3 regions of the Exiguobacterium sp. ZWU0009 genome follow, and region 2 is predicted to be linked to each of the others. Evidence: riboswitches for the same ligand, from Rfam matches in the RefSeq annotation. Region 2 holds a riboswitch; each other region holds the start of a gene.
What was found. A riboswitch is a leader RNA that binds a small molecule or an ion and turns the genes downstream of it on or off. The one in region 2 is predicted to bind S-adenosylmethionine.
Positions count from the first base shown of each region.

Region 1: it holds a riboswitch for S-adenosylmethionine, as region 2 does, so the genes downstream of both, msrA (peptide-methionine (S)-S-oxide reductase MsrA) here and L985_RS16335 (LLM class flavin-dependent oxidoreductase) in region 2, are expected to answer to the same signal.
Region 3: it holds a riboswitch for S-adenosylmethionine, as region 2 does, so the genes downstream of both, L985_RS15085 (methionine ABC transporter ATP-binding protein) here and L985_RS16335 (LLM class flavin-dependent oxidoreductase) in region 2, are expected to answer to the same signal.

Region 1 covers NZ_CP018057.1:444,878-454,652, forward strand. Annotated here, with positions in the region: gene L985_RS02360 (enoyl-CoA hydratase-related protein) at 1-157, shown strand, start outside; gene paaX (phenylacetic acid degradation operon negative regulatory protein PaaX) at 231-1,115, shown strand; gene L985_RS02370 (gamma carbonic anhydrase family protein) at 1,168-1,707, opposite strand; gene L985_RS02375 (NAD(P)H-dependent flavin oxidoreductase) at 1,799-2,737, shown strand; gene L985_RS02380 (DMT family transporter) at 2,873-3,301, shown strand; gene L985_RS02385 (Crp/Fnr family transcriptional regulator) at 3,316-3,984, shown strand; gene L985_RS02390 (DMT family transporter) at 3,997-4,479, shown strand; gene msrA (peptide-methionine (S)-S-oxide reductase MsrA) at 4,556-5,086, opposite strand; SAM riboswitch class I at 5,182-5,285, opposite strand; gene L985_RS02400 (M20 metallopeptidase family protein) at 5,348-6,526, opposite strand; gene L985_RS02405 (putative quinol monooxygenase) at 6,604-6,897, shown strand; gene L985_RS02410 (C40 family peptidase) at 6,955-9,510, opposite strand; gene L985_RS02415 (GNAT family N-acetyltransferase) at 9,652-9,775, opposite strand, start outside.
Region 2 covers NZ_CP018057.1:3,153,677-3,163,451, forward strand. Annotated here, with positions in the region: gene L985_RS16300 (WxL domain-containing protein) at 1-176, opposite strand, end outside; gene L985_RS17085 (hypothetical protein) at 193-1,833, opposite strand; gene L985_RS16310 (prohibitin family protein) at 2,047-2,916, opposite strand; gene L985_RS16315 (ABC-F family ATP-binding cassette domain-containing protein) at 3,216-4,838, shown strand; gene L985_RS16320 (NUDIX domain-containing protein) at 4,905-5,285, shown strand; gene L985_RS16325 (SRPBCC family protein) at 5,508-5,975, opposite strand; gene L985_RS16330 (ATP-grasp domain-containing protein) at 6,052-6,999, opposite strand; gene L985_RS16335 (LLM class flavin-dependent oxidoreductase) at 6,996-8,054, opposite strand; SAM riboswitch class I at 8,130-8,232, opposite strand; gene L985_RS16340 (DUF975 family protein) at 8,346-8,984, opposite strand; gene L985_RS16345 (DUF2325 domain-containing protein) at 9,048-9,775, opposite strand, start outside.
Region 3 covers NZ_CP018057.1:2,926,885-2,936,659, reverse strand. Annotated here, with positions in the region: gene glpX (class II fructose-bisphosphatase) at 1-202, shown strand, start outside; gene L985_RS15120 (SDR family NAD(P)-dependent oxidoreductase) at 462-1,229, opposite strand; gene L985_RS15115 (C40 family peptidase) at 1,301-1,978, opposite strand; gene rho (transcription termination factor Rho) at 2,333-3,706, shown strand; gene L985_RS15105 (type B 50S ribosomal protein L31) at 3,798-4,043, shown strand; gene L985_RS15100 (DedA family protein) at 4,079-4,729, opposite strand; gene L985_RS15095 (thymidine kinase) at 4,913-5,527, shown strand; gene L985_RS15090 (alpha/beta hydrolase) at 5,600-6,358, opposite strand; SAM riboswitch class I at 6,426-6,527, opposite strand; SAM riboswitch class I at 6,777-6,880, shown strand; gene L985_RS15085 (methionine ABC transporter ATP-binding protein) at 6,967-7,995, shown strand; gene L985_RS15080 (methionine ABC transporter permease) at 7,985-8,635, shown strand; gene L985_RS15075 (MetQ/NlpA family ABC transporter substrate-binding protein) at 8,655-9,473, shown strand; gene L985_RS15070 (M20 family metallopeptidase) at 9,496-9,775, shown strand, end outside.

The DNA of each region.
Region 1 (9,775 bases), 540 kb from region 2:
AGCGAAGCGAGCGATTGATCAAGGGCGGGATGTCTCGCTCGAACGAGGACTACAGCTCGAAACGGAAGCCTATGAAGTCGTCATCCCGACCGCAGATCGTCAGGAAGCGCTACAAGCCTTCGCTGAAAAACGGGCACCACGCTTTGAAGGAAGATGAGGATGGTCGACGTTTGAAATAACCCGTATACTAACGATACACACTATGAACGACTGAAGAGAGAGTGAATACCATGAGTGCGAACACCCAATCAATGATTTTTACGATTTACGGCGATTATATCCGGCATTACGGCAATCACATCTGGGTCGGGAGTTTAATTCGACTCGTCAAAGAGTTCGGACATAACGAACAAGCCGTTCGGGTCGCGGTATCCCGAATGGTTAAACAAGGCTGGCTCGTCTCTGAGAAGCAAGGAAGTAAAAGTTTCTATTCGTTGACGCCACGTGGAGTGGAGCGAATGGAGGAAGCCGCGCGCCGGATCTATAAATCAACACCGCACGACTGGGACGGGAAGTGGCGGACGCTGATGTACACGATTCCCGAGGATAAGCGACAAATTCGCGACGAGCTTCGTAAAGAACTGACGTGGAGTGGGTTTGGCAACTTATCGAACGGGGTCTGGATTTCACCGAACCCGCTTGAAAAAGAGGCGGAACGATTGATTGAAGCATACGAAATCGAAGAGTATGTCGATTTCTTTGTCGGTGAATACCATGGTCCAAAACAGGACCAATCCCTCGTCGAGCGTGCGTTTCCGCTAGAGGAATTGCAGGAACGTTACGAGACGTTCATCACGGATTATAGCCGGCAATACATCGTCCATCAGAGTCAGCTCCAACTCGGAGAAATGACGGATGAACAGTGTTTCGTCGAACGGACGATGCTCGTGCATGAGTACCGGAAGTTCCTTTTCACGGATCCGGGATTACCGCAGGAACTGTTACCAGATGCTTGGAGCGGACACCATGCGGCGCTCTTGTTCGAACAGTATTACCGATTGCTCGCACAGCCAGCGAGTCGGTTCTTCGAATCAATCTTTGAAGAGACGCACGATGTGTCACAACGCAGTGCTTCGTACGACGCAGCGGAACACCCGCTGTTTGCGGAGCGATAAGAACAATACATGAAAGAGCGGGACGGATCAGTTGATCCGCCCCGCATTCGTGTCATTCAGATGTATTCTGTTCAGCTGATTCTGCGAGGATGTTTCGGAAGGCATATCCTTTATCGACGTAAGAATCAATCGACTCCTGAATCATCGCGAGATCTGCTTCTGTTAGTTCACGCACGACTTTACCGGGTGAGCCGATGATCAGCGAACGGGGTGGGAAAACTTTTCCCGATGGAATCAACGTATTCGCCCCGATGATGCATTCTTCACCGATGTCTGCGTGATCAAGAACGGTTGCACCCATTCCGACGATCGAACGACGTCCGATTTTGCAACCGTGTAAAATCGCGTTATGTCCGACCGTCACTTCATCTTCAATGACGACGGGTGCCCCTTCATATAGATGAATCGTCGCGTTGTCCTGGATACTGCATCGTTTCCCAATCGTAATCGGTCCTTCGTCACCGCGTAAGACAGCGTTGAACCAGACGGTAGACTCGGAACCGATCGTCACGTCTCCAATCAGATAAGCACCAGGAGCGATGAATACATCGGAGGCGACGTTCGGATGAATCGATTGATACGGAATTTTCATAACAGAATGACCTCGTTTCTATAATAAGATGAACTACTATTCATTCCATGTCAGTATAGCATGTGAGTGAAGGTGAGAACGGAGGAAAGACATGTTTCCGATTTGTGAGCTCTTTAAAATTCGGTATCCTTTGATCCAAGGAGGAATGGGTAACATTAGTCATGCGGCACTCACGGCAGCGGTGTCGAATGCCGGAGGACTCGGAACGCTCGGGTGCGGGACATTGTCGGTCGATGAAGTGGCGTCGCGGATCCACGAGACACGAATGCTGACGGATCAACCATTTGCCTTGAATATCGCGATTCGGGTGTCTCCCTATACGGAAGCACTGATTGATCTCGCGATCGCAGAAAAGATCCCGATCGTCTCCTTGTCGGCCGGAAACCCGGCACCGTACATAGAGCGACTTCAAGCTGCCGGCATCAAAACGATCGCCGTCGTCGCCTCGGTCAAACAGGCATTGAAGGCAGAACAGGCAGGTGCAGATGTACTCGTAGCGGAGGGAGTTGAAGCGGCAGGCATCAATTCACCGCTCGAGTTAACGACGCTGACCTTGATTCCGCAGCTCGTCGACCGGGTCAACATTCCCGTCCTTGCAGCGGGTGGAATCGGTGACGGTCGTGGACTGGCAGCTGTTCTGTTACTTGGTGCGGCTGGCGCCCAACTCGGAACACGGTTGATCGCGACGGAAGAGGCGAAGGTTCATTCGACATACAAGGCGCACTTAATGGAGGCGACCGATACCGATACACGCATCATCGGACGTTCCGTCGGATTCGTCCGACGTGTCCTTGATGGTCCTTACGTTGAGCGACTCACAGCAGAGACACCTGCTGCTTTTCTCGATCAGACGAATGAGTCGTATCATATCAGAGGTGCTCTTGAGGGCGATGAGGAGAAAGGGTATGTCAACGCTGGACTGGTTGCCGGATTGATTCATGATGTGCCGACGGTTGCGGAGTTGTTTACGCGCATGATGACAGAAGCGGAGGAACAGCTGAAACAAACGACGACTCGTTTTACGACATGAGCATACTGATGGACCCGTGATTCTACTTGTGGAAAGCGGGTTTTTTCATGTTTTTTTGAAAATGGGACATTTGTCCTTTTCAAGTGGGGCACGAGTAATGTCTACTCTAGTGTAGAGATTAAAGGAGGAGATGACGTGCAAGGAGTCGTGTTTGCTTTGATGAGCGGTCTGTTCATCGCCCTGCAAGGCATATTCAATGCGCGCCTTGCGACAGGCGTCGGACCGTGGTTGTCCGTATTGATCGTCCACTTTGTGGGTTTGATGGGTTGTTTAGTCATTTACAGTTTCGTACGAGACCGGAAAATCGGTGGCTTCCGTCAGTTACCGTGGATTTATGCGAGCGGTGGTTTGATTGGCGTGCTAGTCGTCGTAACGGAACTCACAGCAATCCAAAAACTCGGGATGACATGGGCGATGTGTCTATTACTCGTCGCACAGATTCTATGTGCCTTTCTGATTGATTTAAAAGGATGGTTCGGTGTCTTAAAAAAACAAGGAAATCGTGGTCAGTGGGTTGGTGTGGGTCTCATGCTTGCGGGAGTTGCGATTTTCTCACTTGTCTAAAGGGGGGAATGAACATGGAAACCGTCATTCAACAGTATGGACTGGATACGATTTTGACGGAAGAGACGCGCGCTTGGTTGCGTCAAGAAACCTTCCAAAAAGGAGAACTCCTCTGTACGACAGGGGCATCGATTGACCGGATGTACTTCATCGTCGCAGGCAAGGTCAAGATTTCTGCTGCCTCGTCAGAAGGGAAACAACGGATTCTGCGATTCAAGACACCTCTGACGGTGATTGGTGACGCCGAATTCATCAATGAACGGGAAGTGTTGAATACGGTCGAAGCGGTGACCGACGTCGAGGTGTTGAGCGTGCCATATGCGATTTTACGCGAGCACAATACGACGAACGTCTTTCTGCAATTCCTATTACGGACGATCACAGCAAAATGGTATGCCGACTCGAAATCAGCGTCGCACCATGTGTTGTATACCGTCGAGGAGCGATTTGCGGGATATTTGTTGTCGATTGCTTCTGAAGCCAGTGACAGTTTATTTTATCAGGAGATGCGGACGTCGAACTTACATGACGTCGCTGACTGGCTTGGAACGAGTTATCGTCATCTCAACCGTATCATCACGAAATTATGTGAAGAAGAGATTCTCGTTCGACGACGCGGGAAAATCATCATCGTCGATCTGGAGCGGATTCGCGAGAAGGCGAACGGTAACAGCTATGAGTAAGGAGGAACGAACATGGTAATGGGCATCGTGTGTGCCGTGTTGGCAGGGATGTTGATCAGTTTACAGACGGTACTGAATGCTCGGATGAGTGACGCGTTCGGTGCATGGGCGACAACGACGCTGGTCTTCTTCGTCGGTTTCGTCGGAGCAAGTGTCACCTATGTCCTGTTTCGTGGTGGAACGATTGGGCAAATCCAAAACGTATCGCCGCTCTATTGGTTCGGCGGACTCGTCGGTGTTGGTGTCGTCTTTTGTGTCATGCGTGGAATTCAGTTGCTTGGTCCATCCGTCGCGATTTCTGTCGTTCTGATTTCGCAGTTAAGCTTTGCTCTCGCTGTCGATACGTTCGGTTGGTTCGGTTTACCACAAATTGATTTATCGTTCGGTCAGCTCATCGGTCTCGCCGTCATGGTATGCGGGATCTTTGTCTTGAAGCGGTATCAAGTTGTGGCACCAGAAGAGAAGGCGAAGGATCAGGTAGAACGTGTTTCATGACTTATCTTTTCCATAACAATGAAACAGGTCAGCAAACAAACGTTTACTGACCTGTTTTTTTATGCATTTTTTCGAATTAGACCGTCGTCGTATCTTTCCATTCTTGCTCGATGAAGGCATCGCGACCAGAAGCAGCACGATCTTTTTTATAGTGTTCTGGATTTTTCTTATGGAAGTCTTGATGGTACTCTTCCGCTGGATAAAACTCAGAAGCGGCATCGATCCGCGTCACGATCGGTTGTTTGAAACGATTGCTTGCAGCAAGAGCGTCACGAGAAGCGATCGCTGCTTCATGCTGAGCATCCGTATGATAGAAGATTGCTGGTGCGTACTGCGTGCCGCGATCTTGGAACTGACCGTCTGCATCCGTCGGATCCGTTTGTGGCCAGTAGAGTTCGAGCAGACGCTCGTACGGGAACAGACTCGGATCAAACGTGATTTGAACGACTTCGAGATGTCCTGTCGTTCCTGTTTTAACTTGCTCGTATGTCGGGTGATCGACGTGTCCACCCATGTAACCTGATACGATTCCCTCGATTCCTGGTAATTCTTCAAACGGTGTCACCATACACCAAAAACATCCACCTGCAAATGTTGCTTTTTCCATCCGTATCTTCCTCTCCGTGGGAAATTCCCATTGTATGTCTGACAGCGAGAAAAACGAAAACGACTCCTTCGCTTGGTTGCAAAAGGAGTCGCCGCTTTTTATCAACCAAAGCTTTCGCTTTGCTGGTCGTAGCACCTTGCTATGCGCAGGTTGCTGGGACGTCATCGATCCAGATCTCTCGGTCCACTCTTGATAAGGGTATATGAAGTTGATGTCATTCGTTATCATTGTTGTGATGATACCATTCACAAAGAAAAAAAGTCAATCCTTAGGTTTCAAGGCACGTAAAACGGTCGCTCCGAGTGTTTTCGCACCAACCAACAACGCCTGTTCGTTGATCTTGTACTGCGGATGATGTTGCGGATGATTGACGCGACCGTCCGTATATCCGGAGCCGGTGAAGAAATAACTACCCGGTACGTGCGTTAAGTAATGTGCGAAGTCATCCGCCGCCATCATCGGTGTGAGTGACCGGACAGATGCTTCCGGTAAGAAAGAAGCGGCTTCCTGAACGAGTTTTGTCTCGTCCGGATGATTCCAAAGCGCCGGGTAACCCGTCGTGAAGTCAATCGAATAGGTGGCACCGATGCCGGCACACGTTGTTTTGGCGATAAGGTCGACTTCTTGTCGGAGCTGATGTCGTAGTGTCTCGTTGAACGTCCGAATCTCCCCGACGATGCGTGCTTCACCTGTGACGATGTTCGGAGCCGTTCCCGCATGGAAGGACCCGATCGCAAGGACAGCGGGTTCGAACGGATCGACCCGTCGACTGACAAGGTGTTGGAGGTTACAGACCAGTTGTGCACCGGCGACAAGCGCATCTTTTGTTTTGTGCGGTGCCTGGGCATGCCCGCCTTGACCGTGAACGATGATTTCGAATTCATCGATCGCGCATAATGTATGTCCTTCTCGAAAACCGATCGTACCGACCGGTAAATCATTTTCGAGATGTGTCGCGAAGATCGCATCGACGCCTTCGAGGACACCGGCTTCAATCATTTGGATCGCGCCACCGGGAAAGACCTCTTCACCATGCTGGTGGATGATTCGAATCGTTCCTTGCAATTGATCCCGTAATGGATAGAGTGTAGCAGCAAGGGCCATCACCATCGCCGTATGCCCATCGTGTCCACATGCATGCATGACACCAGGGTGAATCGACCGGAAAGCGAGTGTCGTCTCTTCTTGAAGCGGTAAGGCATCAAAATCTGCACGAACAGCAATCGTCGGACCAGGTTGTTTGCCTTCGATCGTCGCGACGACACCACGACCTCCGACGGCTGTTTCGTGAGGGATGCCCTGCTCCGCATAAAAGTTTGCAATCCGTTCTTGTGTGCGGACTTCCTGGAAAGAGAGTTCCGGATGTCGATGAAAATCACGACGTAACGCGATCATCGTGGGTTCGAATTGTTCAAGTGCTTCAAAAAGTTGAGTTTGCATCTTCAGGCTCCTTTGACGTGTGTCTTTTCGTGAAAATGGGTACAGATACAGGTAATCACGAAAGGGGATAATGAAACATGGGAGAAATCGTCGTCAACGCTGTACTTACAATCAAAGCAGGACTTGCGGATCAAGTCTTCCCGATTCTACAAACGGTCTATCATGCCTCACAAAAAGAAGAAGGGTGCTTACGTTATTCCTTACATCAATCGATCGAGGATGAGCATCAATTCATGCTGTATGAAGTGTATCGTGATGAAGAGGCACTTGAAGCGCATATCGCATCCGATCACTATAAAGCCTACCGTGAACAGATCGAGTTATACTTGATGGATCGACAAGTAACGAAATACGTCGAGATGACATTTTAACGTATTGCGATAAGAAGAGACGAACCCGTCGATTTCGACGGATTCGTCTTTTTTGTCTTACATCGATTTAAATCCGAGGAAATGCTCTTGCCAACGCGGTTCGTAAATCGAGTTGATTTGAAGTTGTGAACCGCCTGCATGGATGAAGTGTTCGCTATCGAGCATGATTCCGATATGCGATGGACCATCTGTATAAGTGTTCTGGAAGAAGACGATATCCGAGCGTTTACCGCTTGTAATACTCGTCCGGCGATTCGTAAAGAAAGCACCGTACCAGTAGCCACGAACGTTCGTCCGACCACCGTATTTTCCAGCCTTGTTCGTCGCGTAGTGAATCAAACCGGAACAGTCAAAACCACCGTTCACGGCATCTTGCGAACCCCATGTGTATGGTGTGCCGATATGTTGGACTGCTGCTTGGATCAGCTTTTCACCACGCGTATTATTCTTTTTAACGACCCGTTTATCGGACGTGATCGTCACAGCGGATACAGGAAGATAAACAGGTGTCCAGCCTGACTGGATGACATAGAAGTTTCCGACTCGATGACGCGGATAAACCCGTTTGCCTTGTTCAACGAGTCCGCTGCCTTTTGGACTTGTCGGACTCGCAAAGAACGACGTCGTCTGTTTGACCGTATAGATTTTCGCCCGGTCGATCGCTTTTTGTGTCAGTCCCATATCGGGTTTGCTCGTGCTGATATAAGGGTTGAGGACGTAACCGGTTTGACCATTTGCCAGGCGAACTTGCCAAAAGTCATCATCAATTGATTTTAGACCAATTAATTTCGTCCCTTTCTTCAAATAGGCAGCTGGGCGACTGTAAGCAACGTCGGCAGAGAAGAGTGGCGTCTGGTCCAGATGGACATAAAATGTCGTGCCTTTTTTTGCTTTTGCCGTCGGCTTGTTCAGTCCGATACGACTCGAATCGACGAAACCAAAGGTGTTTTTATATTTGACGCGTGTATAATAACCGCTTTTTCCGTAAATCGAAATCGAGGTCCCTTTTTTTAATGTACCGATTTTTTTACCCGATAGTTTTGCCTGCGAACGAATGACGACATCGTCTTCCGTCACGTAGCGTTGACCAGTGACGTCATACAGATCCGGCTTTTTCGTGACGAGATCCGTCGTCTTGACGTAACCGTAGACCGATCCTTTTTTCAAGCGTGTGTAACTGCCTCTTGTTCCGTAAATCGTTAGCTTATCAGCTCGTTTGACGGAATACATGATTTTGCTCTTCGTCGACGCAGATGTGTAGACGGACAAGTTGCGTTTCGCGTATCGTGTCCCGGTTGATGCATAGACTTTTCCAGTACCGAGATCAGCTGTCTTGACGTAAGCATGAACTCCACGGAAGATGATCCGGCTATAGGCACCGCTTGTGCCATACACCGTCAGCAGCGTATTCGTTTGATGTTGCTTTAAGACAGGACTTGAAGATTTGGCATCCGAATAGATCGGTGTAGCACGCTGAACATAGAGGCGTGCAGTCTTCGGATAGTATTTCAATGTACCAAGATGTGCCGTCAGCACATAGGCATACTCGTCGTTTCGTTTGATTCGTGTAAATGAACCCTCGATGCCGTACGTTTGAAGCGAAGTATTCACAGGAAGCGATTGTACGACTTTTCCTTTCGTAGTCGCAGTAGCATAGACCGTCGTCTGCTGTTGGACGTAACGTAGCCCTGTTTCCGGATGGTTCACGATCTGCGCATCTGCTAAATCAGCCGTCAATATGAAGGCATAACCCGTTTTAGTCGCCACGCGTGTAAAAGTACCCGTCGTACCGAACGTTTCAAACGCTTGATTTTGAACGACGACTGTCTTCGTGCTTGTCGTCTTCGGTTCAACGAAAAGGGAAGTCGCTCGTTTGGCATAACGCAGACCCGTTTCCGGGTAATTTTCGACCTGCGCATCAGCTAAATCAGTTGTCAATACGAAGGCGTAACCCGTTTTAGTGGCCACGCGTGTGAAAGTCCCCGTCGTACCGAACGTTTCGAATGCTTGATTTTGAGTGACAGCTGACTTCGCGCTCGTCGTCTTCGGTTCAACGAAAAGAGAAGTCGTTCGTTTGGCATAACGCTTTCCAACTAATTTCGGAAGTTGCTCGAGTTGTGCCGTCGGTACGTAGACGTATTGTTCGTTCCATTTCAGACGCGTGAACGTGTCGAAAGTGCCGTATGTATCGATTCGCTGATAGGCAGGAAGTGGCGTCACGACGGTGGGATCAAATGGTGAAGCAACTAATGAGAGTGGACTTTTCGACATCAGCGTAGCTTGTTTTTGAAAGACAGGTGCTGTTTGCGTTAACGCGTTTGTTGCGACATACGCAGTACCTTCTTGCCAACTGACACGAGTGAAGTCACCGTCCGTGCCGAGTGTCTTCAATGTCGTTCCTGCTGGTAGTTGTTGAATGATCGTTGTGGAATCAGCCGTTTGTAGCAACGCAGCATCCTCGTTCAAATAAGCTATCCCGGTCGTCTCGGTGACTGTTTGTGTTTCTACCGTCGGTTGAGCAGGTGGCGATTCAGCGAAAGCGGGTGCGGGTAAAACCGAGCTCAACATCAACGTTGCGGCAAGTCCAGCAACATGAGCAGTCCATTTTTTCATCAAGAGGTTCACTCCAATTCTTAAAATTTGTCATTATGGATAGTGTAGCATGCGCTTGTTTAAAAATTGATAAAAATCAAAAAAATAGGAGATTGCCCATAAAAAAACGGTATGCCTCAGCACACCGTTTGAAGTCATATGTTAGTTATCTTCTTCGTGATCCACTTGCCATTCCCAGTCAAGCATGCCGTAAATCAAGGAATCGCGCCAGTGGTCTTCGAGATAGACCGTCTCGCGAAGCTGTCCTTCCTTCGTCATGCCGACT
Region 2 (9,775 bases):
TCATATGGATTGTTCGGATCCCGATCATCTGGATCCACGATGACCGGTGCTTCATTCGACGTGAACGTAATTTTTGCCGTCGACTCGCCAGTAGAAGTCGCCGCCCATGCAGTGGTTGTTCCTAAAACCAAAGCCGTACTCATCAATACCGTCGAAACAGCGAAACGTTTCTTCATCTCTGTTCTCTCCTTTTCATGGTGCATTGATTAAACTCCATTGGATGTCCGCGCTATACGATGAAGGTTTTGGATATTTGCCAGTTAAGTCGAGAATAATCCCTTCGTTTTCTGCGTAGGTTAACGGTGTCTGATTCGAGCTTACCGACATCGTTCCTGTTGCGATTTCAATAGCAGTCGCTTGTAACAATTGAGTTTTGGAAGTTGTCTTAAAATAAAGAACATCATTTAACACATGATTTTCTTTACTCGTCAAAGGACGACTGAGACTTGCTTGTAACTTCCAGTTGTAACCTTCTGCATTTTCATGCGAAATAGAAATCGTCATTGGAGACAAGCGAGGAATAATTTTCTCACGTCCTGTCAACTCATGACCTCCGAAGTCTAACGAATCCGGTACGATTAAGTTGAATGTTGGTCCGATTCCAAGTGTTGCTGTTGCCGTACCACCACTTAAAACATTTAAATCGACTAACCCCTCTGCTAAAACACTCCGAAATGTGTAGACTTTATCGACTCCGACTGGTAAATTTCCAACTTTGAAAGATAAGGTGAATCGATCGCTACTTAGAAGAGATAGCTTTAATAAAGAGCTAACATCAGCATAGATTTGGTTATTTGTTCGATCGATTATTGCTGTCACATCTCTCGTTTGCGTTCCAATCCCAAGTAATCCACTATAGCGATATTGCAGTTGGACGGAACTCGTTTCAATACTTCGCATCACTTCTGGTGGTAGTCGAAAAATAATATATCCACTTGATAAATTTAAGCTCAACAATCCAGAAACAGTATTTTCTAATGTAATCGTTTGAGTCGTTCCATTATAGGAAGCATCTAAGCTTGATGTTCCGAGCAGTGCTACTCCAGCAAGTGTCGGTGCAACCGCTTGTTGCTTCTCTTGTCTTGGTTTAATTGGATTTAAGACAGGTGCTGTAATTTCGCTCGATGATTCTTCTTCAGAATCAGGCTGCTCGGGAACTTCATTGTCCTCTTCATCTGGAGCTATCTCAGGTGTTGATGAATCTTCATTCTCGGTTGGGGGTGTCTCAGGTGTTGGTAGGTCTTCGCTCTCGGTTGGAGGTGTCTCGGGTGTCGGTGGGTCTTCACTCTCGGTTGGAGGTGTCTCGGGTGTCGGTGGGTCTTCACTCTCGGTTGGAGGTGTCTCAGGTGTTGGTGGATCTTCATTTTCGGTTGGAGGTGTCTCAGGTGTTGGTGGATCTTCATTTTCGGTTGGAGGTGTCTCAGGTGTTGGTGGATCTTCATTTTCGGTTGGAGGTGTCTCAGGTGTTGGTGGATCTTCATTTTCGGTTGGAGGTGTCTCAGGTGTTGGTGGATCTTCATTTTCGGTTGGAGGTGTCTCAGGTGTTGGTGGATCTTCATTTTCGGTTGGAGGTGTCTCAGGTGTTGATGGGTCTTCACTCTCGGTTGATGGCGTCTTCTCTACTTCTACAAGCTCTTCGCATTGTTCAATTTCCTCTTTTTCCAACAAGTCCTTTTTCTTTGGATCACTCAACGTCTCTTCACAAAACGATGACGTCAAAGGGTCTGGAATCTCGAATTCCTCAGTCGTCGCATGACTGTGCGGAATCGGAAAGCTTGTTGCCAGTAGAATCATTAAGATGATAAAAAGATTCGGCGATCGATTTCGATACAAATGCACCCCTCCCATCCTTATGACCTATTTCTATTGACCTATATCTCTATCTACCTTCTGAATAAGGTAAATAAACCATTAAAATGGAATTTAAAAGATAAAAAATGTATCGTTATTTATTAATATAATAAAATTTAGTACCAATAAAGGTTTAGTCAGTTGATTTATTATAATGAAATAAAAAGATGTGCTTGTCTCCAAGCACATCGAGTTTTAATTCTTTTCTTCTGTTGTAGCATCTGGAATCGGTAGTTGGACCATACTCCCCGATCCACTGACGAGTGGTGACTTCCCGTCCCATTTCTTGACAGCTTCGTATTGAATCATTTCTTCTGTCAGTGTCTTCTGTAGTTCTTTTTGAGCTTTTGCTAAACCTTGGGCTTCGATCAAACGGGCATCTGCTGCTCCTTTCGCTTCTACGCGAAGACGCTCTGCTTCTGCTTTAGCGATTTCAAGATCCGTTTTCTTTTTATCGAGTTCCTGCGACGCTTTGACACGCGCATCGATTGCTTCCTGTGTCTTTTCATCTGGTTTCGGCGCACCGAGTGCGACATCTTCGATGATAAAACCGATGTCCTTGACGTCTTCTGCAAACTGCGTCTGAATGCTCGTCGAGACATTCCCTGATTTTTCACCGAACAGTTCAAGGACAGTAACTTTCGAGATTTGCTCACGCGATGCATCATAGAGACGTTGTTTCAGATACCCTTTTGCAATCTCATCGATTTCAATCGGTCCGAACTTATTGAAGACTTTCGTCACCTTATCCGGTGAGACGGAGAAGCTGTATGTAAAGTCAACGACGATGTTCTTTCCGTCCTTGGTCGCAAGCGTCATGTTCTCAAGTGCTTTTGTCTGTGTCCGAATCGGATACTCCGTCACTCGTGTGATCGGTGAAACAACATGCCAGCCTTGCGATAACGTCTCATCTTTGACACCGCTTGACGGTGTATAGACGACACCAACTTGTCCAGGTTCGATTTGTTCAACGATGAACGGCGTTGTTGCAAGCAACGCTAGTACGAGCACACCAGCGATGATCATCGATGGGCGAATTTTTTTCTTCGGTTTGATTTCTCTCATTCTGAATCTCCTTTATCGATCTTTTCTTGGATATAGCGGTAGAGTTCCATGCCAAGCAAAACGATGAGGGCGAAAAACAATAATGTGAAAAAGATGGCCATCTAACCCCTCCTCTAACGAATTCCTTATCTTGTTCTACGCATTCATCTGGAAAATGTTTCATTTTTTAAAATGTCTGGTTGCTTATTTTTAATTTCTGTCCTAATATGGAGGGAACTTTGCCTGCTCTACGACAGATCACGATTTGTGGTACACTCGAATGAGCACATCACTTACTAGAAACGAGGGTTCATCTCTATATGATTACAGTACAAAACGTCGGTCTTCGCTTTGCAGACCGAAAATTATTCGAAGACGTCAACATCAAATTCACACCAGGTAACTGTTATGGTCTAATCGGCGCGAATGGTGCCGGTAAATCGACATTCCTGAAAATTCTCGCTGGTGATATCGAAGCACAACAAGGCGATGTCATCATCACACCAGGCGAACGGTTAGGCGTTCTCCGTCAGAACCATTACGAATACGAAGAATTCCAAGTCATCGAAACGGTTATGATGGGACACAAACGTCTCTACGAAGTCATGAAAGAAAAAGATGCGATCTATATGAAAGAAGACTTCTCAGACGAGGACGGCATGCGTGCTGCTGAACTCGAAGGTGAATTCGCTGAAATGAACGGTTGGGAAGCGGAGTCGGAAGCAGCAATGCTTCTTCAAGGACTTGGCATTAAAGAAGACCTTCATTCGAAAACGATGGCTGAGCTGACAGGATCGGAAAAGGTCAAAGTCTTGCTTGCCCAAGCGTTGTTCGGTAAACCAGACATTCTCTTACTCGATGAGCCGACGAACGGACTTGATTTGAAAGCCGTCAAATGGCTCGAGGAATTCCTAATCGGATTTGAGAATACGGTCATCGTCATTTCCCACGACCGTCACTTCTTGAACAACGTCTGTACGCACATGGCGGATCTAGATTACGGTAAGATTCAACTATATATCGGAAACTACGATTTCTGGTATGAATCAAGTCAGCTTGCTTCACGTATGGCAAGTGACCAAAACAAGAAAAAAGAAGAGAAGATCAAAGAACTTCAAGCCTTCATCGCGCGTTTCAGCTCAAACGCTTCGAAAGCGAAACAAGCGACGTCACGGAAGAAATTGCTTGATAAAATCACACTCGATGACATTCGTCCGTCGTCACGCCGTTATCCGTTCGTCGGTTTCACACCGGAACGTGAAATCGGAAATGATCTCTTGATGGTCGACGGTATCTCGAAGACGATCGATGGTGTCAAAGTCCTTGATAACGTTCGTTTCTCATTGAACAAAACGGATAAGGTCGCGTTCATCAGCCAGAGTGATATCGCAATCACAACACTGTTCAAAATCCTTATGGGTGAGATGGAACCGGACAGCGGTACGTTCAAATGGGGCGTTACGACTTCGCAGTCGTACTTGCCAAAAGACAACTCGGAATTCTTTGAAGGCTCGGATAAAACGATTCTCGATTGGCTCCGTCAGTATTCGCCGGCAGATGAGAGCGATACGTTCCTCCGTGGATTCCTCGGTCGGATGCTCTTCTCAGGAGAAGAAGTCATGAAGAAAGCTTCTGTCTTATCTGGGGGCGAAAAAGTCCGTTGTATGCTTTCAAAAGCAATGCTCAGCGGTGCTAACGTCCTCGTACTCGACGATCCAACGAACCACTTGGATCTCGAATCAATTACGGCACTCAACGATGGCTTGATCGCTTATAAAGGCGCAATGCTCTTCAGCTCGCATGACCATCAGTTCGTCGAAACAATCGCGAACCGGATCATCGAGTTGACGCCAAACGGTATCGTCGATAAAGAAACGACATACGATGAGTACTTGAACAATGATACGATCCAACAGCAACTAACAGCGTTATACGCGCAATGATTTTAAAAGAGACCGGAACTGTCGTTTCGGTCTCTTTTTTTGAACACATTAAAGGAGGAATGCGATATGCGGCATCGCGTATGCGCGGCGTTGATTGAAGAGCAACAGATCCTAATGGTCGAGTTACACACGCCTTCCCGGACATTTTGGACGTTACCGGGCGGAGGTGTCGAGAGCAATGAAACAAAAGAAGAAGCTATCGTACGTGAAGTATTAGAAGAGACACATCTTCACGTCACGGTCGAACGACAACTCTACGAGATTTCGATCGATCAAGGAACGGAGACGTGTTTTCTCGTCCGACGTGTCACGAATAGTTCTGTACTTCAACTCGGGATTGATCCTGAACTACCACTTGATCAACAAGAATTACGAGCTGTTCGATTTCGACCACTGAATGAGATGCAAAATGATCCTCAGATTTCCCGTTTGCGCCTACTATCGTAACGATATAATCATTTGATGAAACGAAAGTTTAATCACAATACTTATATTTAAAATTAGCAGTCGGTAACTGATCTTTTAGTTGATCCAAAAGTACGTGAACAGTCGATGAAAGATGGAATCGGTATGCGTATTGGTCATCTATCCGGCTTAACGAGCGGTCAAAAATCATATACGAATCGATAAGATGCTAAAACGGATTCCCAGGCACGGGAATCCGTTTTTTCATGCGTTGTTCTTCTTTTGTTTCGCCGCTTCTTCTTCGACACGTTGCAACAGCCCATGAACGATTTTCTCATTCTCTCGCTCGCCTCCAAGCGACAACAGACTCTTTCCAACAAAATTGGCTCCTTCGTTCTTCCCTGTATAAATCAACAGACATCGATCAGGTCCGAGTGGTTTGAGTGTAAATGTCATCTCGATCTTGAATATTTTAGCCAACGTAAATCCGATCGTATTTTGTTTGAAGTCGGGTTCGTTCGTATAAGCCAAATCGGTCACGATATAGGTTTCAAGTCGGTTACCCTGCATGTACGTTTGACGATACGTCGAACCGACCACACCCGGTTTTCGTTCGATTACCTCGTGCTGGACGACGTTTGGAATCAAACGCTGCAATCGCGTGTGATCAAACAAGTGCCATGCTTCCTCAATCGGAATATCGAGCTGTCGTTCTTCTCTCCACGTAATCATAGATCCGCCCCCTTTTCTATAGAAATACCCTGTCATCCGGTCTTGTAACGTCCGGTGACAGGGCGGGAGCAGATTCTTATTTTACTGTGCTTGTTTCAAGGGCTGCACCGAGGAACTTGGCCAGTTCGAGCATACCGTAGCGTCCTGCAGCTGCCTCAGCATCCGAATTATAGTTCGTATTCGTATTGACGTCATACGTATAGATCGTACCTGACGCATCCTTGATGAACTCGATGCCTGCGACCGCAATCTGGTTCGCTTGGAGGAAGGCTTCATACTTTTGGATGATCGGATCATCGAAGCTTTCAACAATTTGGAACTTCATCGGCGTTTGCGGTGCTTCTTCACCAACTGGGCAAAACAGGTCGTCAATCACACACGCATCCGCTGGGCAAAGTTCGAATCCTTCCGACGTATCGACTTGGACCGCGTAGACGAATTTTCCACCCACGAACTCACAGCGCGTGATATACGGTTCTGGTGCTTGGATGTACTCTTGAATCAACGTGATGCCATCGACTGGTTCGTCAAATGTCGGACCATCGAGGTAGGCTTCAAGTGCTTCAATTGAGTGGAATAACTGGACGCCGAGACCTTTCCCGGCACGGTTGTGTTTCGTGATGAATGACGAAACGCCGATCTCTTTTGCCGCTTGCACGATTTGATCACGTCCGACTGCAGCCGTCGTCTTTGGTACACGGATGCCTGCTTTACGTAGTGCTGTATACTGATTGACTTTGCTGACTTCAAGGCGGAGCGCACGCGTTCCGTTGAAGACGGTCCGGTCGTGTTCTTCTAACCAAGCAAGGACCCCTTCCGTCAACTCCGGCGCGTAACGGTGCCCGCGTGTATGCGAAGAGGCACTCATCCGGCTGTAAAAGACGCCTTCTGGCGGTAGTTCATCGAGTGGAACGATTCCTTCATTTAGATGCCACTCTTCATACGGTAACTCAAGTTCTTCGAGACGTTTGATGAGATGGTCCGTCCATTCTTGGTTTTCGTGGAGAATATGAATTTTTGTCATGATTGTTGACCTACCTTTCGTTTCGCTTCGACCAGTGGCATTACGTCACGAGCAAAGCGTTCCATTTCTTCGAGTTGTGGTGAGAATTGTAACAAGAGTAACGTGACACCGACGGCTTCGAACGCTAGAATGCGTTCCGCAATTTGTTCTGGTGTTCCGATCAAGTTCGGTCTTAGACCACGGTTCGAGACGGAATAATCGTTTCGCTCGACCTGTTGCTCCAGTTGCGATTTACTGATGAAATCCTGATAACCGGCATAACCGGCGCTGTCTTCCTTGACGTCCGTAATGCGTTGCCACTCAAGAAGCGCTTCTTCTTCCGTATCCCGACAAATGATGTAGGCAGCAAGACCGAAACTCTCGAGCGGTGCGTGTCCCGTCGATTCCCGGCGTACTTTCATATCGTTGATTTTATGGGCTACTTCTTCGACCGTGCCCCCGTGCATGACATAAGCGTCACAGTGTTCGACGATTGTCCGCTTTCCAGCTTCACTCTCTCCACCAGCGTAGAGCTTGATGCCTGGACGCTGGACGGGCTTCGGATGAAGTTCCGCCTGCTCGATCGTGTAGTGATTACCGGAGAAGCTATACGGTGACGCATCTGCCCATAATCCTTTCATGACCGTGACGAATTCTTCCGTCCGAGCATAGCGTTCATCGTGTGCTGTGAAGATACCGTTGTATTGTTTGGCTTCCTCTGCCCACCACGCCGAAACGACGTTGAGCGTAAAGCGTCCACCACTCAACTGATCGATGTTTGCCGCCATCTTCGCCGTCGTCGCTGGATTATGGAACCCAGGACGAACCGCTGTCATGATTTCTAAGCGTTCTGTCGTTGCAGCAATCGCAGCTGCCGTCGTCCATGCCTCAAGACTCGGTTCCTTGATGCCTTTGATGTCGTTCAAGTTCAATTCCGCGATCAACGTCGTCGAGAAGCCGATCCGTTCTGCTGTTTGTGCGACTTGTTTTGCATAATCGAATGTCGGTGGCATCTGTTCATCCTCGACGTTACGTAACCATCCCCCAAAAATCGGTAACCAAAAACCATACTCCACTCCATCGTCCCCCTTATCATAAAAAAAACGCTCTTTTCGAAGTTCGAAAAGAGCGACGGTATCTTGTCCTGTCCGCTCTTATCTTCAGAAGGTATCCCTTCCTGGAAGTAGCACCTTCCGCCACAGCGGGGTTGCTGAAGTGTCTTCGGGCCAGTCCCTCGACTTCTCTAGATAAGATGTGTTGCATTCATCGTACAAAATTCACTGAACTAAAGCAACCATTAAACCGTCTTTTCCAATCGGAATTATTTCGAGCATAAAAAAATCCCGACGTAGTGTCGGGATCCGGTATTAATATGGTGCGACGAAATCTGATGTCTGCTCTGGTGCTTGTTCACCACGAACACGATCATAGAACTTGGCTAGTGTGACGCTGAAGTATGGTCCGACCCACAGGATAGCAAGACCAAGAGTAACGATCACGAGTAATGCCCAACCAATGAATGATAGGAAGAGTAAGAATGCTTCCATCTTATGACCGTCCATGAGTTGACGCGAGCGTGTGATTGCCTCGAGGATACCAATCGACGGTTCATCCCGAAGGATGTAGAACGTCAACAAGTAAGAGAACGATTTGATGATCCCTGGAATGATCAAGAGCAACGTCCAAAGTGCGATGAAAATGAATTGAACGATTGCGAGCCCGACCACTTTCAGGAACATCCCGTATGGCTCAAATAGACCTGTCACTTTCGCTTCTTCTCCACGAGCAATCGACATGGCAATCCATGTCCAACCGACTCCTAATGGAATCAGTAAAATCGATACTAACATTACGACGAGATCCATGCTATTTGACGGCTCATCGATATCCGATCCAAATAAGTTAGGAACACCCTGAATGATACTAAACAGCAGGAATGCTAGGACTGCAAATCCCCAACGACCGCTGAGCGACTCCTTCGCTGCTTTTTTTAATTGAGATGACATGAGTAAGGTCCTCCTTGAAAAATAAGTTCTCACCTTACTTTACGGTCGAATTCTTCTAATGTTTCACTCTTTTTTCAATAATTTCCCGTCTCGTTGCTGGTTGAGCCAAGCACGCTCAAGTTGTCGTTCACACGCTGTATATAGCGATCGTCGACCGTCGAGGCGTTCCATCGCGAACGGAATACCATGTTTTTTCGCCTGTGCAATGACATGTGCACTCGCCGCATGAGAGACACGGCTCGTCACGACGACGATGGCATCCGTCTTTTTGGAGAGACAAGCAATCTTTTTCGCAGACTGTGCGTCTCCTGCGAGATGAATCAATTCGATTCCTGTTGGCGCAAAGAACTCACGATAAACAGCCGTTTGTTGTTCGTTTCCAACGATGACGAGGCGCATACCTGTGAAGCGCGTGAAATCAAGCGGTGTCTTATCGACGAAATCCATCAATTGTCCAGGTACAGCTGTCGTCACGATTGGTTCGATCTTTCGCTCTTTTTGAACACGAATGCGCTGCTGCACTTTTTTAGCCTTCGGAACCGTTTGTCGTTTCATTTTTCGTGCATACCGATTTGACTTTTTCGTTGTCACAGGCGTCTTCACTACCGGTTGCTTGACCTCAGATGGACGGTTTGATGATGTGTTGACGATCGGCTCTTCATACGTGAACGGATGTTTCCAAGCAATCGTTAGTGTATCTTTCCGTCCGCGCCACATGGCGAGATCGACGAGTTGTCCTGCTTCTAGTCGGAAATAGCGCATGTCTTCTACTGGTACGACATAATAAAACG
Region 3 (9,775 bases), 230 kb from region 2:
TATGATGGATGATCTCGTTGCAGGAGATGACTGTATCTTTGCTGCGACAGGCGTCACGGACAGCGAGTTGATGAAAGGTGTTCAGTTCACGGCGCAGGGCGGTCAGACACACTCTGTCGTCATGCGTGCGAAATCAGGAACGGTTCGTTTTGTCGAGGGGATCCACTCGTTCAAGAAGAAACCGAAGCTTGTCATTAAGTAAAACAGGACGACTCCTCAAAAAGGACGTCTGAATCCATATAAAAAGAGTTGGCGTTGCGGATGATTTCCGGAATGCCAACTCTTTTTTGATGTGTTTCTAGGAATCAAGACGTTCGTCCTCAACTCCTACAGGAAAAGGAAACGTGCTAACGTTTCCGTCAGGGTAAGGGAAGACCCGGCACGAGATGTCGCAGCTTACCTCCCGCCTGAGGAAAGTGAGGATATGAACGTTGAGTGATAAATGAATCGTTATTTGACGATTACCGCGGACGCTGGACTTCTCCTGCTTGTCGGGTGACGTACCGACGCGGTAGAAAACGCGTCGAAAAGATATACCAGGCATTCCCGAAGCCAGGAACGATGAACGTTTTCCCCTTCATATAGCCGCGGTAGGCGATGCGCGCAACCGTCGGAGCATCCATGACACCAGGTCGCAAGAACAAGCGTGACTGTTCAAGATTTGCTGCTGATTCGAAACCGGTATGTGTCGCACCCGGACAGACGACGCTGACTTGAATCCCGTCTGCTGCAAGCTCTTCCGTTAATCCTTCCGAGAAGTGAAGGACATAGGCTTTCGTCGCGTAGTAGACACTCAGCCATGGACCACCTTCAAATGCAGCCGTTGACGCGAGATGGACGATCCGTCCTTTGATTCCCTGTTCTTTCATGCGAGAGGCATAGACCTTCGTTACGTGTGTTAATGCTTCAATGTTCAAAGCAATCATCCGAGACTCGTCTTCAAACGAGGTCTCAAGGAAAGAACCGAAGACACCAATCCCAGCGTTATTGATGACACAGTCGACCGGAATCTGTTCCGTTGCCCGAAACAGTGCCAGTCGATGCGTCCGCTTCGTTAAGTCATACGGAAAGACGGTTGCCGTTCCACCGAGTCGCTCGACATGGAACTTCGTTTCGAATAGAGCTGTCGCATCGCGTCCGACGAGCAGGACATGATCCCCTTGCATTGCGTGCAGATAAGCGAATTCGCGACCGAGACCTCTTGAAGCACCTGTGATTAAGACATGCATCTTGTTTCCTCCTTATGAATGAGATGAAAAAAAGCGATCGAGCCAATGCTCAACCGCTTTGAGATGATGAATTATAGGTAAGATCCAGCGCCGACAAGGCGTGAACCCCAGTACCCTGATTTGAAGCTTGAGTATTTAACGCCACCTGTTTCTGAGTTAACCATGCTTGACTTGCTCGTTGCGATCCCGACGTGTTGAATGCCGCTACCGTGTGAGAAGAAGACAAGATCTCCTGGTTGTACGCTTGAAACGCTGACTTTCTTAGAAGAAGAATATTGTGAAGAAGACGTACGTGGTAATGTTTTGCCTGCTGCTTTCTTGTAAACATAGCTTGTGAAACCAGAGCAGTCGAATCCACGAGTTGTCGTTCCACCCCATACATATGGAGTTCCTTTGTGCTTAGCTGCTTCGTTCAGGATTTTCGTCCGTTTTGAAGAAGAGCTTGTTGATTTTTTAGCGCTTGAAGATGATTTGTATGTCTTTGTGTATTGTGAGTAGACATAGCGTGTTTTACCGCCGTATGAGATTTTTGTCCAGCTGCCTGATTTGCCTTTGTATGTAAAGACTTGACCAGCGTTGACTTTCCCGACGATGCTTGCTTTCGTAGAAGGTGCTGTCCGAACACGAAGACCGTTGTCCGTGATCTTGACTTTCGTGACTGTCGCTGCTTCAACTTTACCTGTACCCACTGATGTAAAACCTGAAACCACTAAGGCTGCTGTCGCGATCGATGCTAGAAAACGTTTCATGTTAAGAATTCCTCCGTTTAATGTAGTGTGTTGCGTCCGTAAGTTATATGATGAAATCATTAAGTGTGTGATTAAGCAGTCTACCTTACAACTGTGTAAGAATTTTGTCTGCAGGAATATCTTAGCACGAGCACACTTGAAAACGTTTTTTCAGTTAGAAGACAAAACAGATGTTTTTGTAACATAACTGAAATAATATCTTTGAATATTACAAAGTAAGAAACGCAAAGGATTGTTGACGACGAATCAAAAAAAATATGATACCTTTAGTTCACGAATAAAATTACATACCTCCTGCTGTATGTATGGAAGTATGCTGAATGCAGTTGAATTTATAAAGAATAGGTGAAGAACATGCCAACAACTGATAAAAAAGATAAACCAGAACGTTCCTATACACTGGCTCAATTGAGTCAACTGACATTAAAAGAACTCTATGAAATCGCAAAGACAAAAAATGTCCCACAATACCGGGAAGCTCGTAAACGCGAGTTGATGTTCAAGATTCTAAAAGCACAGGCTGAATCGACTGGTCTTTATTTCCTCGAAGGGGTACTCGAAGTCATCCCTGGCAATCCACAAATGCAAAACGATGGTGGCTTTGGCTTCCTTCGTCCTATCAATTATTCCCAATCCTCTGAAGATATTTATATCGCAGCATCTCAAATCCGACGCTTTAATCTACGTAATGGTGATGTCGTCACAGGTAAAGTCCGTCCACCGAAGGAAAACGAACGGTTCCAAGGATTACTTAGCGTGGAAGCCGTTAACGGTGAAGCACCGGATACAGCCCGTAATCGTCTGTTCTTCCCGGCATTGACACCGATTTATCCGGATCGTTTGATGCGTCTAGAGACAGAGCCGCGCCATTTATCCGTTCGTGTCATGGATATGATTGCACCAGTTGGGTTTGGTCAACGTGGTTTGATCGTCGCACCACCAAAAGCAGGGAAGACATCACTCCTCAAAGAAATCGCGAACTCGATTCAAGAGAACCATCCGGATGTCGAACTGATTATTCTCTTGATTGATGAGCGACCTGAGGAAGTCACGGACATCGAGCGTTCAGTTCCGGGAGCAGATGTCGTCAGTTCGACGTTTGACGAAACACCAGACAATCACGTCCGGATTTCTGAGCTGGTCCTCGAGCGGGCGATGCGACTCGTCGAACACAAGAAGGATGTCGTCATCTTGATGGATTCGATCACGCGTCTGACACGGGCCTATAACTTAACGGTGCCGCAAAGCGGACGAACGCTCTCAGGCGGGATCGACCCAGCTGCATTCCATAAACCAAAACGGTTCTTTGGTGCGGCGCGAAACATCGAGCACGGTGGTAGTTTAACGATTCTTGCGACGGCGCTTGTCGAGACGGGATCGCGCATGGATGACGTCATCTATGAAGAATTCAAAGGAACTGGCAACATGGAACTGCATCTTGATCGGAAGTTGTCAGAGCGTCGAATCTTCCCAGCGATTGACATCCGAAAATCGGGTACGCGGAAGGAAGAACTGTTGCTTCCAAAAGAGCAGCTCGATGCGCTCTGGACGATTCGCCGGACGATGAACGAGTCGAACGAGTTCGTCGATACGTTCCTGCGTAAGATTCGTGACACGAAAAACAATGAAGAATTTTTCGTTGAACTCGAGAAAGAAAAGAAGAAGGCGGTCCGACGCGCACCAGCAAAACCGCGTACCGTCAAGAAGGAAACACCGACCGAAAAATAACTATTGCGACGCATAAAAAAATCGTTTAGTATAGGAAGGTAACTTACTCTGGCTCAGCAAATGAACCAGGGCGGAAGGAGAGAAATCAACCATGAAACAAGGAATTCACCCTAACTACAACAAAGTAGTATTTATGGATTCAACGACTGAGTACAAATTCTTAAGCGGTTCTACTCGTTCTTCGAACGAAACAATCACTTGGGAAGATGGTAACGAGTACCCACTCATCCGTGTGGATGTGTCTTCAGACTCGCACCCATTCTACACAGGTCGTCAAAAGTTCAACGCGGCAGATGGTCGTGTCGATCGCTTCAACAAAAAATACGGCCGCAAGTAATTACTTGTCGGTTCTTAAAAAACAGCCTGCCTCCATTACGGAAGCAGGCTGTTTTTGTATAGACTGAATTGTGAACGATACGCGAGATACGTCTTCAAGACGAATGAGAAGGCGATTCCACCGGCGATTCCGATTAAATACGGCATGACTTCCGGATGTGCCAAGATATAGTCCATGACTTTGTGGAACGAGAGGTGACGACCGACGAAGTAGCCGGCGCCTAAGAACACGCTGATCCAAATCAACGCACCTGTATACGCATAACTCGCAAACACGCGAAACGGCATTTTCGAGACACCTGCAAAAAAGGCAGAGAGCTGGCGGAGACCAGGTATGTAGTAACCGATGATCAAGACCGATTTTCCGTAACGACGAAATCCGGCTTCAGCGGAAAGAATATGTTTTTCTGAGATACGCATTTTCGGTCCGACGCGGTGTAGTAGTGGCATACCGAGTTTTAATCCGAGTAAATAGCTGATCGTCATCCCGATGCAACTGCCGGCGTAAGCAGCGAGAATCGTACCGACGAGTGGTAGATTGCCTTGATGCATCCAAAAACCGGACAGGACGAGCAGGGTCTCATCAGGAACCGGCAATCCCACGATACCACCTGCGAGAAGGACGGAGAGACCAAGGGCACCATATTGGTGCAGGATGTCGTGTAAGAGATGATGAATCGGGGACACCTTCTTTCGTGAGAGTCTTCTTCTTCAGTGTACAGGAAATAGGGGACGGTTGGAATGAAAGGACAAAAATTCTAGGTAAAGAAAAAATGAATTTTGATTTCCGGAAGTCAACCCTTTTTCTCGATACCGTTTCGGGCTATACTCGTTAAAGTGACTATTTTTAGAGGACGGTGTCGGACGATGATGCATGTAATAAATCAGTACGGCTGGATCGAAGTAATTTGTGGCAGTATGTTTTCCGGGAAATCGGAAGAGTTGATTCGTCGTGTCAGACGGGCGCAGTACGGCAAACTGCCCGTTCAAGTATTCAAGCCGGCAATCGACGACCGGTACCATGAAGAGCATGTCGTCTCTCATATCGGCAACTCCGTCGTGGCGATTCCGATGGCGACGAGTCGTGATCTCTACGCAGCAGTAGCAGAGGAAACACAAATCGTCGGAATCGATGAAGTTCAATTCTTTGATGATGAGATCGTACAAGTCATCGAAGCACTTGCACAAGACGGAAAACGCGTCATTTGTGCAGGCCTTGATCAAGATTTCCGGGCAGAGCCATTCGGCAAGATGCCGGAATTACTGGCGCGCGCAGAATTCGTAACGAAGCTGCAAGCCATCTGTCTTTCATGTGGTGATCCGGCTTCCCGGACACAACGATTGATTGATGGAAAACCAGCGAACTATGATGATCCGATCATCCTAGTCGGCGCTTCAGAGTCGTATGAGCCACGGTGCCGCCATTGCCATGAGGTGCCTGGAAAACCGAAGCCGCTCCAATCGGTGCAGCACCAAGAAAATTAAAAAAGACGAACCGGTCGCGGTCGTCCTTTGATGTAACAGCTGTTCACTTCTAAGTGAATAGCTGTTTTTTTATTATCCCGTTTCCTGTGAGAACCGGCTTGAGCGTTCGATAAAGCGGATCGTCTCACGAACGATCAAATCCTGATCATGATCGAGGGTCGCGACGTGGTACGAGTTCAGTAAACAGTAGCTTCGTTTATCATTCGTTCCGATGTGCTGATGCAGATAATCCGAGCTCGACGGCGGGACGACGTGATCGGTCGCCGAGTAGAGAATTAATGTCGGCAGAAGGATCGATCCCAAGCGTCCTTTCGTCTCATCCATCAGACGGACGAGTTCGAACGCACAACGACTTGGAACGAGGTCATAGATGATTTCGAAGGCTGCTCGCTTAATGTCCGGTGCCCCTTCCGGTAAGTACTGTGGACCGTCCTCGAACGAAAGTGCTTCATAGGATGGAACGGAGAGTGCGGCATTGATCGTAATGATGCCGGCAAACGGAATGCCGTCAGCGGCGAGTGACAGTGCAAGCGTCGCACCCATCGATTGACCGATGACGAAGACTTGATCGCATGTTTCTTGTAAACGTTCATAGCCGTCTTTCAGGCTTTGCTTCCAACATCGAGCAGTCGATTGTTCAAACTCGCGGACGTTCGTTCCATGTCCACGTAAGCGCGGGGCATAGACGGTAAAACCTTCAGCGGCGAATGCCTCACCGACGTCCCGGACACTTTGCGGGGTCGCATTAAAACCATGACAGATTAGAATACCGATCGATCCACCTTGAAGATAAAACGCTTCAGCACCAGTCAATACAGGATAGTTCATCATTACTATTTTTCCTCCATTCATGAAAAAAACTCGTCGACGTCACTGCTTGGACGCCCACGAGTTTTTCACCGTATCATCCAAAGCCGCGCTTTGTTGGTCGGAGCACCTTACAAATTGCAGGTTGCCGTGAAGTCATAGAGCCAGGTCTCTCGTTCACTCTTGATAAATATCATATTGGAATTGTCGGAATAATCATTGAAACGATGGTAGCACGACCAAAAATGACTTGTCAAATCTTTCTTGACGAATCACGATCCGTTCATTAAGCTAATTCATAACTTGTAAATCCATCGATATGCGCCAAATGGATTATTTTTGCAAAGTTGGTTGACTTTTAAAGTTTCGACCCGTAATGTAAAAATTAGTTTTACGACATAAGCAACAACGCAACAACACACATACGAATTTCATACCGCAATACTTATCCAGAGAGGTGGAGGGACTGGCCCTACGAAACCTCGGCAACAGACTCATTATGAGCACTGTGCCAATTCCATCAGACAGATGTCTGAGAGATGAGTGGAGTGGATTCTGCCACTGTGCGGATCCAGGTCTCTTCTTGTTTCTCAAGAAGGGACCTTTTTTGTTGAATGAAGGGGGAAAACGGAATGATTGCATTTCATCAAGTCAAAAAAACGTACGTCACGAAAGATCAGACGATTGCAGCACTCGACGGTGTCGACCTGACGATCGAAAAAGGCGAAATCTTTGGTGTCATCGGCTTTAGCGGTGCCGGAAAAAGTTCACTGCTCCGCTGTGTCAATCTGTTAGAACGACCGACGTCAGGAACGGTGACGGTCGATGGGGAAGATTTAACGCAACTGTCTCCAAAAAAATTACGCCAAGCAAAACAACGGATCGGGATGATCTTTCAGCACTTCAATCTGTTGAATGCGAACACGGTCTTTACGAACGTTGCAAAACCACTCGTTCTCGCAGGCGTCAAGAAAGACGAAATTCGCCGCCGAGTGACGGAGTTGCTCGAATTCGTTGATCTCGCGGACAAGGCGGATCATTATCCGGATCAATTGTCCGGTGGGCAGAAACAGCGCGTCGGCATCGCCCGGGCACTAGCGACGCAACCTTCCGTCCTCTTGTGTGACGAAGCGACGTCAGCGCTTGATCCCCAGACGACGCATCATATTCTCCAGTTATTAAAACGTATCAATGCGGAGTACGGGATCACGATTCTCTTGATCACTCACGAGATGGGCGTCATTCGTGAAATTTGCGACCGGGTCGCCGTCATCGAAGCTGGAAAGTTGATCGAGTCAGGAACGGTCTTCGACGTCTTTTCGAATCCAAAGACCGAGACGGCACGGAACTTCGTCCGGTCTGTCATGCATGACGAGATTCCAGCATCGATTCGTCAGTTGATCGAGTCGCGGAATGCACATCCGATCTACAAGATTCATTTTCTCGGACATCACACCGGGCAGCCGCTCTTATCGCAAGTCGCAAAACGCTTTGACGTCGATGTCAACATCTTGCACGGAAGCATCACAGAGTTGCAGGATACGCCGTTCGGCACCTTGCTCGTCGAGTTGATCGGTGAGCCGACTGAAGTGAAACGAGCGTTACAATACATCGATCAGGCACAGGTGACGGTCGAGGAGGTACTTGCCCATGCTAGTTAATTACAGTGATATCTGGACAGCATTTTTGCAGACGATGACGATGGTATCCGTTTCGCTCTTATTCTCGACCTTGATCGGCTTACCACTCGGTATCCTGCTTGTCGTCACGCGAAAAGGCGCATTGCTTGAAAATGTCCCGCTGTTCACGTTCTTCAACAGTATCGTCAATATTTTCCGCTCGATTCCGTTCATCATCCTACTCGTCGCGATCATTCCATTGACGCGCTTGATCGTCCAGACATCGATCGGAACCGAAGCCGCCATCGTCCCGCTCGTCTTTTACGCCGCACCGTACATGGCGCGTCTGATCGAGAGCTCGTTACTCGAAGTCGATAAAGGTGTTCTGGAAGCAGCAGAAGCGATGGGTGCGACACCGTTTCAAACGATTTTCCGCTTCCTCCTACCGGAAGCACTCGGTTCACTGATCCTGAACTTAACGATCGCGACGATCGGCTTGATCGGGGCGTCAGCGATGGCAGGTGCGATTGGAGGCGGTGGTCTCGGTGACTTAGCGATCACCTATGGTTATCAACGATTCGACACGAAAGTCATGATCATCACGGTCGGGATTCTCGTCATCTTAGTTCAAGGATTACAGACGACAGGCAATATCGTCGCACGAAAAATCAGAAGACATTAATCAAGGGAGCGATTCAGCCATGAAAAAAGCAGTAGCAATTGGAGCAACACTAACGACGATTTTATTTGCCGGGTGCGCAGCATCAGGAGAAGACGAAAAGACGATCAAACTCGGTGTCAGCGGTTCAGACACACAAGTTTGGGACTATGTCGCGAAAAAAGCAGAAAAGGAGGGCATCAAAATCGAGCTCGTCAAGTTCTCCGATTATGTCCAGCCGAACATGGCACTGGCTGAGGGTGAGATCGACGCCAATGCCTTCCAGACGATTTCCTACTTCAACGCCTTCAAGAAGGAACACAAGTTGAAGCTGTCACCGATCGCGACGACCGTCATTGCACCGATGGGGATCTACTCGGATAAATACAAGGATGTCAAAGACATTCCGGTCGGCGGAAAAATCGCCGTTCCGAACGAAGCGACGAACATGGGGCGCGCCCTCTTGTTACTGCAAGAAGCCGGTCTGATCAAGTTACCGGACGACTTCGACGGCAACGGTTCAGTCGATAAGATCGTCGGGAATCCGAAGAAACTGAAAATCGTCCCGATCGTCGCCGGGCAAACGCCACGCGTCTTACCGGACGTCGCGGCATCAATCATCAACAATGGCATTGCCGTTGACGCTGGCTTCAATCCCATCAAGGACTCGATCGTCCATGAGAACGAGACAGCAAAACCATACATCAATATCATCGCAACACGGACGGAAGACAAAAACAAAAAAGAATTGAAAAAAATCGCGTCGCTTTACCAACAAAAAGATGTCGCGGCTTTCATCAAAAAAGAATACAAAGGTAGTACGATCCCGACGTTCGTTCCACTAAGCGACATCGGCGAATAAATTCAAAAGGAGAGTGGACTATATGACGACACCAGTACGCACGACATGGGTAGAGACGATTGAACAAGACATCGAACAAAAACGAGAATCGTATCTTGAGACGAGTCACCGGATTCATGCGACACCGGAAATCGGGAACGAGGAATTCTTTGCTTCGCGGCTCCATGCGGAACGTCTGACGGCTGAAGGATTTACGGTAGAACTTGGTGTCGCGGGGCACGATACAGCATTTTTCGCGAAGAAGTCGAGCGACCGATCAGGCGCAACGATTGCCTTTCTGGCAGAATACGATGCGTTGCCAG